Regions from separate parts of the Geobacillus sp. TFV-3 genome, predicted to be linked through region 1. Evidence: a T-box and tRNA genes for the amino acid it is inferred to sense, from the RefSeq annotation. Region 1 holds a T-box; the other holds one or more tRNA genes.

Evidence for each region. A T-box is a leader RNA that pairs with one kind of tRNA and senses whether it is charged. The one in region 1 lies ahead of thrS (threonine--tRNA ligase), so its partner is inferred to be a tRNA-Thr.
Region 2: it has a tRNA-Thr gene. The T-box ahead of thrS (threonine--tRNA ligase) is inferred to sense a tRNA for this amino acid. The anticodon was not compared.

What each region holds. Positions count from the first base shown of each region.
Region 1 covers NZ_MPSP01000001.1:814,068-818,453, forward strand. Annotated here, with positions in the region: gene dnaI (primosomal protein DnaI) at 1-251, shown strand, start outside; gene ytxC (putative sporulation protein YtxC) at 434-1,309, shown strand; T-box leader at 1,355-1,585, shown strand; gene thrS (threonine--tRNA ligase) at 1,638-3,593, shown strand; ribosomal protein L20 leader region at 3,851-3,984, shown strand; gene infC (translation initiation factor IF-3) at 4,040-4,386, shown strand, end outside.
Region 2 covers NZ_MPSP01000001.1:2,813,844-2,818,229, reverse strand. Annotated here, with positions in the region: rRNA gene BJQ97_RS14315 (23S ribosomal RNA) at 1-1,308, shown strand, start outside; rRNA gene rrf (5S ribosomal RNA) at 1,551-1,667, shown strand; tRNA gene BJQ97_RS14305 (tRNA-Val) at 1,676-1,751, shown strand; tRNA gene BJQ97_RS14300 (tRNA-Met) at 1,903-1,979, shown strand; tRNA gene BJQ97_RS14295 (tRNA-Asp) at 1,984-2,059, shown strand; tRNA gene BJQ97_RS14290 (tRNA-Phe) at 2,228-2,303, shown strand; tRNA gene BJQ97_RS14285 (tRNA-Thr) at 2,467-2,539, shown strand; tRNA gene BJQ97_RS14280 (tRNA-Lys) at 2,835-2,907, shown strand; tRNA gene BJQ97_RS14275 (tRNA-Gly) at 2,915-2,989, shown strand; tRNA gene BJQ97_RS14270 (tRNA-Leu) at 2,995-3,080, shown strand; tRNA gene BJQ97_RS14265 (tRNA-Arg) at 3,086-3,159, shown strand; tRNA gene BJQ97_RS14260 (tRNA-Pro) at 3,166-3,239, shown strand; tRNA gene BJQ97_RS14255 (tRNA-Ala) at 3,248-3,320, shown strand; tRNA gene BJQ97_RS14250 (tRNA-Met) at 3,338-3,411, shown strand; tRNA gene BJQ97_RS14245 (tRNA-Ile) at 3,420-3,496, shown strand; tRNA gene BJQ97_RS14240 (tRNA-Ser) at 3,516-3,606, shown strand; tRNA gene BJQ97_RS14235 (tRNA-Thr) at 3,648-3,723, shown strand; tRNA gene BJQ97_RS14230 (tRNA-His) at 3,731-3,803, shown strand; tRNA gene BJQ97_RS14225 (tRNA-Gly) at 3,971-4,041, shown strand; tRNA gene BJQ97_RS14220 (tRNA-Ile) at 4,048-4,124, shown strand; tRNA gene BJQ97_RS14215 (tRNA-Asn) at 4,186-4,260, shown strand; tRNA gene BJQ97_RS14210 (tRNA-Ser) at 4,267-4,359, shown strand; tRNA gene BJQ97_RS14205 (tRNA-Glu) at 4,364-4,386, shown strand, end outside.

The DNA.
Region 1 (4,386 bases):
TCGATGACCTTGGAGCGGAGGCGATGTCGAGCTGGGTGCGCGACGATGTGCTCGGCCCGATCTTGCAATACCGGATGTTTGAAAACTTGCCGACGTTTTTCACGTCGAACTTTGATATGCAGCAGCTCGCCCACCATTTGACGTATTCGCAGCGCGGTGAAGAAGAGAAGGTGAAGGCGGCGCGCATTATGGAGCGAATCCGCTATTTGGCCTATCCGATTGAAATCACTGGACCGAACCGCCGGCAATAGCGGTCGGCGGCAGCGAACGGCGCCTGAGGAAGGGGCGCCGCTTTTTTTGGGCGCGCAGCGTCTGTCAGCCCGATGACCTGCGAGCTTCTGTGCGCTGTTTTTCGTGTTTCTAGTCTAAACAGCCCGTTGTCCCCATATATATAAACCAAGCATTCCTTTCGGGCTAAAGGGGGGGACAGCGGGTGATCGAAATCCATTTTGACGAGGCAAGCGAGGCGGAAAAATTGGTTGGGCTGCTATATCACCGGCAACCGGATGACGGTCCGCTGTTTCATGCCGCTTATGACGGGAACAAAACCGTGGCGGTTTACATACAGGGCGAGGAGAAGCGTGTGCTTGAGGAGCATATCATCCCAGCTATGACGGCGTTTATGCAGGAGGTGATAGAAGACCGGCTGCTGCTATCCATCATTGCCAATATTTTTTATTTCCGCGACGTCGAAGAACAGCAGCAAATTTTGGCCCTCGCTCATTCGTTTTTGGACGGCGAGCGGCGCGATTACCGGAAAAGCGCGGCGTTTGCCGTCTCGCGCACCGTGATGCTGCGCGACGCTTTTGCCTCCTTTTTGCGCGACGGCTTGTCGTTTTCGTTTTCATCGTTCATCACGTTCCGGTTAAAGCCGTATATGGAGCGCCTCCAACATTATGTCGAGCTCGCGATTGATGAATACAAGCTCGAGCAGGAGTATCAAAATTTTGTGCAAATGCTGCGCGACTGCCTGGCTGGCCGGACCCCGCAATGGCCGCGCCTGTATTTGGTGCACGATCCGCCACACTTCGTATTTTACGACAGCGAGCGGCGGGAGCTGTCGGCGGTGGAAGTGAGACAGTTGATCGATCGCCATCTCGTCTTCAGCCAGCCGATGTATATTGATGCATCGGTGCTCGCTCCGCTTGTTTCGCTCGCTCCAGCGGAAATTGAGCTGTACACCGATCATCCGGATGACGGCATGGTGCAGACGCTGCAAAACGTGTTTCAAGAACGGCTGATCGTCTGCCGCCGCGCCGATTTTTCCCATTTGTTTACCGCCAACGCTGGAAATGGGGGAGAAGCTTGATTTTTCCTGCTGTTTTCGCTATAATGTCGTCATGAATAGGAATGAACAAAAGCGATGACGAGGACATGGGCGCATTTTTACGGTTTCCAGAGAGGGAAGGCAGCGGCTGGAACCTTCCTAACACGAAAAATGCGCTTACCCCCTCAGAGCTGCGGCAGTGAACGGAACGCTCAGTAGTTGCCGCCGGTTTTCGGCCGTTATGCGTGTTGAGCCATGGCATGGCGAGGCGATGCCATGGGAAGAAGGGTGGAACCACGACGAAAACTCGTCCCTTTGTGAGGGAGGAGTTTTTTTATTTTTCATCATCACGACGAAGGAGTGATTACCGATGCCAGATGTGATTCGCATTACGTTCCCGGACGGGGCGCAAAAAGAGTTTCCAAAGGGGGCGACGACGGAAGACATCGCTGCCTCGATCAGCCCGGGGCTGAAGAAAAAAGCGATCGCCGGCAAACTGAACGGCCGGTTTGTTGATTTGCGCACACCGCTTCACGAAGATGGCGAGTTGGTCATCATCACCCAAGACATGCCGGAGGCGCTTGACATTTTGCGCCATAGCACCGCCCACTTAATGGCGCAGGCGATCAAGCGGCTGTATGGCAACGTCAAGCTCGGCGTCGGTCCGGTGATTGAAAACGGCTTTTACTATGATATCGACATGGAGCATAAGCTGACGCCTGACGACCTCCCGAAAATCGAAGAAGAAATGCGCAAGATTGTCAAAGAAAATTTGGACATCGTCCGCAAAGAAGTGAGCCGCGAAGAAGCCATCCGGCGGTATGAAGAAATCGGCGATGAGTTGAAGCTTGAGTTGATCGCCGATATTCCGGAAGGCGAGCCGATTTCGATTTATGAGCAAGGCGAGTTTTTCGACCTTTGCCGCGGCGTGCACGTGCCGTCGACCGGAAAAATCAAAGAGTTCAAGCTGCTCAGCATCTCGGGGGCCTATTGGCGCGGCGACAGCAACAACAAAATGCTGCAGCGCATCTACGGCACGGCGTTTTTCAAGAAGGAAGACTTGGACCATTATTTGCATCTTCTCGAAGAAGCGAAAGAGCGCGACCACCGGAAGCTTGGCAAAGAGCTTGAGCTGTTTATGACGTCACAAAAAGTCGGACAAGGCTTGCCGCTTTGGCTGCCGAAAGGGGCGGCGATTCGCCGCGTGATCGAACGGTACATCGTCGACAAAGAAGTGGCGCTCGGATACGATCATGTCTACACACCGGTGCTTGGCAGCGTCGAGCTATATAAAACATCGGGCCATTGGGATCATTACAAAGAAAACATGTTCCCGCCGATGGAGATGGACAACGAAGAACTTGTTCTTCGTCCGATGAACTGCCCGCACCATATGATGATTTACAAAAGCAAGCTGCACAGCTACCGCGAGCTGCCGATCCGCATCGCGGAACTTGGCACGATGCACCGCTACGAAATGTCTGGAGCGCTGACCGGCCTGCAGCGCGTCCGCGGCATGACGCTCAACGACGCCCACATTTTCGTGCGCCCGGACCAAATCAAAGACGAGTTCAAGCGCGTTGTCAACTTGATTTTGGAAGTCTATAAGGATTTCGGCATTGACGAATACTCGTTCCGCTTGTCTTACCGCGATCCGCATGACAAAGAAAAATATTACGACGACGATGAAATGTGGGAAAAAGCCCAGCGCATGCTGCGGGAAGCCATGGATGAGCTTGGGCTTGACTACTACGAAGCGGAAGGGGAAGCGGCGTTTTACGGGCCGAAGCTCGATGTGCAAGTGCGCACGGCGCTCGGCAAAGATGAGACGCTCTCAACGGTGCAGCTTGACTTCCTATTGCCGGAGCGCTTTGACCTCACTTACATCGGCGAAGACGGAAAGCCGCATCGTCCGGTCGTCATCCATCGCGGCGTCGTCTCGACGATGGAGCGGTTTGTCGCATTTCTCATCGAGGAGTATAAAGGGGCGTTCCCGACATGGCTCGCCCCGGTTCAAGTCAAAGTGATCCCCGTGTCGCCGGAGGCGCACCTCGATTACGCGTATGACGTGCAGCGGACGTTGAAAGAACGCGGCTTCCGCGTTGAAGTCGATGAGCGCGACGAAAAAATTGGCTACAAAATCCGCGAAGCGCAAATGCAAAAAGTTCCGTACATGCTCGTCGTCGGCGATAAAGAAGTGTCTGAACGAGCGGTCAACGTCCGCCGCTACGGTGAAAAAGAAAGTCGGACGATGGGGCTTGATGAGTTTGTTGACTTGCTTGCTGCTGATGTACAGGAAAAACGGACAAAATCAGGGAAAGCATAATGAAGAACCCAACAGGCGAAACTCGAGGGCAACAGACAGAATGAAGGCAAAAACGATGGCGACGGCCAAAGTCATGAGCGGGTTCAAGAGCAGAGAAAGCGGCGAAGTGTCGTGCCGCGAGGAACAATAAAACATTTTCTCTTGCCAATTCGACGTCAATCCGCTATAATAAGTGACGTTGTGTTTATCAAGATCCGCTCCTTGACATGCCATCGCCAAGGTGGTATAGTGTATAAAGTGGAATGATTGCTTGTTTGTAACAAAAGCAGAAGCACCCCGCTTCTCACCTGACCGACGCCAAGACGGCTGTTGGCAGGTTGTTACGGTTCGTCAATGCGAGTGTAAGGACGTACTGCGCGGGTGCTTTGTGCATCTGCGCTTTTTTTGGCTGGAAGTGGGGCTCTGCTGGCAAACAAGCCAGTCGGAAAAAACCTTGGAGGTGGCTCATTATTAGCAAAGATTTTATTATCAACGAACAAATTCGTGCCCGTGAAGTGCGCTTGATCGACCAAAACGGCGAACAGCTTGGCATCAAGTCGAAGCAGGAGGCGCTTGAGATTGCGGCAAGACGCAACTTGGATCTTGTGCTTGTCGCACCGAACGCCAAACCGCCCGTCTGTCGCATTATGGACTACGGCAAATTCCGCTTCGAGCAGCAGAAGAAAGAGAAAGAAGCACGTAAAAAGCAAAAAGTGATCAACGTCAAAGAGGTGCGCCTCAGCCCGACGATCGAGGAACATGACTTCAACACGAAGCTCCGCAACGCGCGCAAGTTTCTCGAAAAAGGCGATAA
Region 2 (4,386 bases), 2.0 Mb from region 1:
CCTCTAGCGAGGGAAGAGGTGCCCGTACCGCAAACCGACACAGGTAGGCGAGGAGAGAATCCTAAGGCGCGCGGGAGAACTCTCGTTAAGGAACTCGGCAAAATGACCCCGTAACTTCGGGAGAAGGGGTGCTCTTTCGGGTGAAGAGCCTGGAAGAGCCGCAGTGAAAAGGCCCAAGCGACTGTTTATCAAAAACACAGGTCTCTGCGAAGCCGAAAGGCGACGTATAGGGGCTGACACCTGCCCGGTGCTGGAAGGTTAAGGGGAGCGCTTAGCGGAAGCGAAGGTGCGAACCGAAGCCCCAGTAAACGGCGGCCGTAACTATAACGGTCCTAAGGTAGCGAAATTCCTTGTCGGGTAAGTTCCGACCCGCACGAAAGGTGTAACGACTTGGGCGCTGTCTCAACGAGAGACCCGGTGAAATTATACTACCTGTGAAGATGCAGGTTACCCGCGACAGGACGGAAAGACCCCGTGGAGCTTTACTGCAGCCTGATATGGAATTTTGGTATCGCTTGTACAGGATAGGTGGGAGCCTGGGAAGCCGGAGCGCCAGCTTCGGTGGAGGCGGCGGTGGGATACCACCCTGGCGGTATTGAAATTCTAACCCGCACCCCTTAGCGGGGTGGGAGACAGTGTCAGGCGGGCAGTTTGACTGGGGCGGTCGCCTCCCAAAAGGTAACGGAGGCGCCCAAAGGTTCCCTCAGAATGGTTGGAAATCATTCGGAGAGTGCAAAGGCACAAGGGAGCTTGACTGCGAGACGGACAGGTCGAGCAGGGACGAAAGTCGGGCTTAGTGATCCGGTGGTTCCGCATGGAAGGGCCATCGCTCAACGGATAAAAGCTACCCCGGGGATAACAGGCTGATCTCCCCCAAGAGTCCACATCGACGGGGAGGTTTGGCACCTCGATGTCGGCTCATCGCATCCTGGGGCTGTAGTCGGTCCCAAGGGTTGGGCTGTTCGCCCATTAAAGCGGTACGCGAGCTGGGTTCAGAACGTCGTGAGACAGTTCGGTCCCTATCCGTCGCGGGCGGAGGAAATTTGAGAGGAGCTGTCCTTAGTACGAGAGGACCGGGATGGACGCACCGCTGGTGTACCAGTTGTCCCGCCAGGGGCACCGCTGGGTAGCTATGTGCGGACGGGATAAGCGCTGAAAGCATCTAAGCGTGAAGCCCCCCTCAAGATGAGATTTCCCACCGCGTGAAGCGGGTAAGATCCCTCGAAGATGACGAGGTCGATAGGTCCGAGGTGGAAGCGTGGCGACACGTGGAGCTGACGGATACTAATCGATCGAGGGCTTGACCTAATTAGAAAAGCGGAGGCGAGCGTTTCGCCGCGACGGGCAAATGTTCTTCGCCTGCAGGGATGTTCACATCCCGAAGGCGAAGGTTATTTGACCCCGAGCGGCGGCGAGCCGGAGCTGGACAACGAAAAGCGCAGGCTTGCGGCTTCTTCCGACGGTTATCTAGTTTTGAAGGAATGAACATCCTGTTGACAAATCCAACAGGATGGATATAATAAGGATTGTCCATAAGTTGATGATCATTGCCTAGTGGCTATGGCGGAGGGGAAACACCCGTTCCCATCCCGAACACGGAAGTTAAGCCCTCCAGCGCCGATGGTAGTTGGGGCCAGCGCCCCTGCAAGAGTAGGTCGCTGCTAGGCAACCCCGTGGAGGATTAGCTCAGCTGGGAGAGCACTTGCCTTACAAGCAAGGGGTCGGCGGTTCGATCCCGTCATCCTCCACCATTTTAATGAGTTTATCGCTTTGAGATGCAACAACGATGAATCTGCTTCGAGTTACCTCGAAGTATCTCACTTCCTTGAATCAACTAGTAGAGGAAGAGGCAACGAATAGCACACTCAGAGCATTATCAAAACTTACTGGCTTTCTTATCGCCGCGGGGTGGAGCAGTCCGGTAGCTCGTCGGGCTCATAACCCGAAGGTCGCAGGTTCAAATCCTGCCCCCGCAACCAATATGGTCCCGTAGTGTAGTGGTTAACATGCCTGCCTGTCACGCAGGAGATCGCGGGTTCGAGTCCCGTCGGGACCGCCATTTCATCAAACCTAGATTTTTTATAATGCTCGGTAGCTCAGTCGGTAGAGACGAGCTTCAACATCGCTGAATCTGCTTCGAGTTGCCTCGACGCATCCAGCTTCTTTGAATCAGCTGGCAGAGGAAGAGGCACAACAGCAACCAATGAGCATGGTGAAAAGAAAATATGGCTCGGTAGCTCAGTCGGTAGAGCAAAGGACTGAAAATCCTTGTGTCGGCGGTTCGATTCCGTCCCGAGCCACCATATAATTAAGATATGCATGCCGACTTAGCTCAATTGGTAGAGACGAGCATCCGCTTCATGGAATAAGTTGCGAGTTGCCTCGACGCATCCAGCTTCTTTGAATCAGCTGGCAGAGGAAGAGGCACAAAGCTCAACAATAAGTCACTTTTCTCATTCATATCGTGCCGGCTTAGCTCAATTGGTAGAGCAACTGACTTGTAATCAGTAGGTTGCGGGTTCAAGTCCTGCAGCCGGCATCTTTATTTTCAAATAAATCGTAAGCCATTAGCTCAGTAACGAGCGTTGCATCTTCGAGTTCGCTGTGAGTTGCCCCGACGCATTTGGCTTCCTTGAATGGGCTGGCAGAGGAAGGGGCAGGTAGAGCTAGATAATACTTAGAGTGTTTTCCTAACTATGAGCCATTAGCTCAGTAGGTAGAGCAACGAGCGAAGCATCTTCGGATTTGCTTCGAGTTGTCCCGACGCATACGACTTCCTTGAATGGGCTGGTAGAGGAAGGGACATCGTTGGTTGTGAGTGTATACTTAACTATGAGCCATTAGCTCAGTAGGTAGAGCATCTGACTTTTAATCAGAGGGTCGGAGGTTCGAGTCCTCCATGGCTCATCGTCTTGCGGAAGTAGTTCAGTGGTAGAACACCACCTTGCCAAGGTGGGGGTCGCGGGTTCGAACCCCGTCTTCCGCTCCACTTCCGCCGGGGTGGCGGAATTGGCAGACGCACAGGACTTAAAATCCTGGGGTAGGTAACTACCGTGCCGGTTCGAGTCCGGCCCTCGGCACTTGTGCGCTCGTAGCTCAATTGGATAGAGCATCTGACTACGGATCAGAAGGTTAGGGGTTCGAATCCTCTCGAGCGCGTTTGGTCGGGAAGTAGCTCAGCTTGGTAGAGCACACGGTTCGGGTCCGTGAGGTCGCAGGTTCAAATCCTGTCTTCCCGATTTATCATGGGGCCTTAGCTCAGCTGGGAGAGCGCCTGCTTTGCACGCAGGAGGTCATCGGTTCGATCCCGATAGGCTCCACCTTTTGACTTGAATGTGGCGGTGTAGCTCAGCTGGCTAGAGCGTACGGTTCATACCCGTGAGGTCGGGGGTTCGATCCCCTCCACCGCCACTATTATCGGACCTTTAGCTCAGCTGGTTAGAGCAGACGGCTCATAACCGTCCGGTCGTAGGTTCGAGTCCTACAAGGTCCACCATTATTATTGTTGCTTTTTTGGAGGAGTACCCAAGTGGTTGAAGGGGTCGGTCTTGAAAACCGAGAGGCGCCGCAAGGCGCGCGGGGGTTCGAATCCCTCCTCCTCCGCCATGTTTTGTTCTCGATGAATCGCGTAAATGTATTTGAACCATGCCGGCTTAGCTCAATTGGTAGAGCAACTGACTTGTAATCAGTAGGTTGCGGGTTCAAGTCCTGCAGCCGGCACCAGAACGAGGCGACTATGGCGAAGTGGTTAACGCACCAGATTGTGGCTCTGGCATGCGTGGGTTCGATTCCCACTAGTCGCCCTTTTCTTCAATATATTTGCGGGTGTAGTTTAGTGGTAAAACCGCAGCCACGAGCCTTCGCATCATCGAATCTGCTGCGAGTTGCCCCGACGCATCTGGCTTCCTCGAACAGGCTTGCAGAGGAAGGGGCACAGGGGAAGCGTGGGAGATATCAATCAAAATTATATGCGGGTGTAGTTTAGTGGTAAAACCTCAGCCTTCCAAGCTGATGTCGTGGGTTCGATTCCCATCACCCGCTTTTGATGGGCCTATAGCTCAGCTGGTCAGAGCGCACGCCTGATAAGCGTGAGGTCGGTGGTTCAAGTCCACTTAGGCCCACCATGTTTCATTGCATATTGTCTGAGGATTCGCTATAATAACTAATGAAATTTGTCATGATCATTCCGCAATAGCTCAGCGGTAGAGCAACCGGCTGTTAACCGGTAGGTCGTAGGTTCGAATCCTACTTGCGGAGCCATGTTACGGAGAAGTACCCAAGTGGCTGAAGGGGACGGTTTGCTAAACCGTTAGGTCGCAGTTTTGCGGCGCGCGGGTTCAAATCCCGCCTTCTCCGCCATAATGGCCCGTTGGTCAAGTGGTTAAG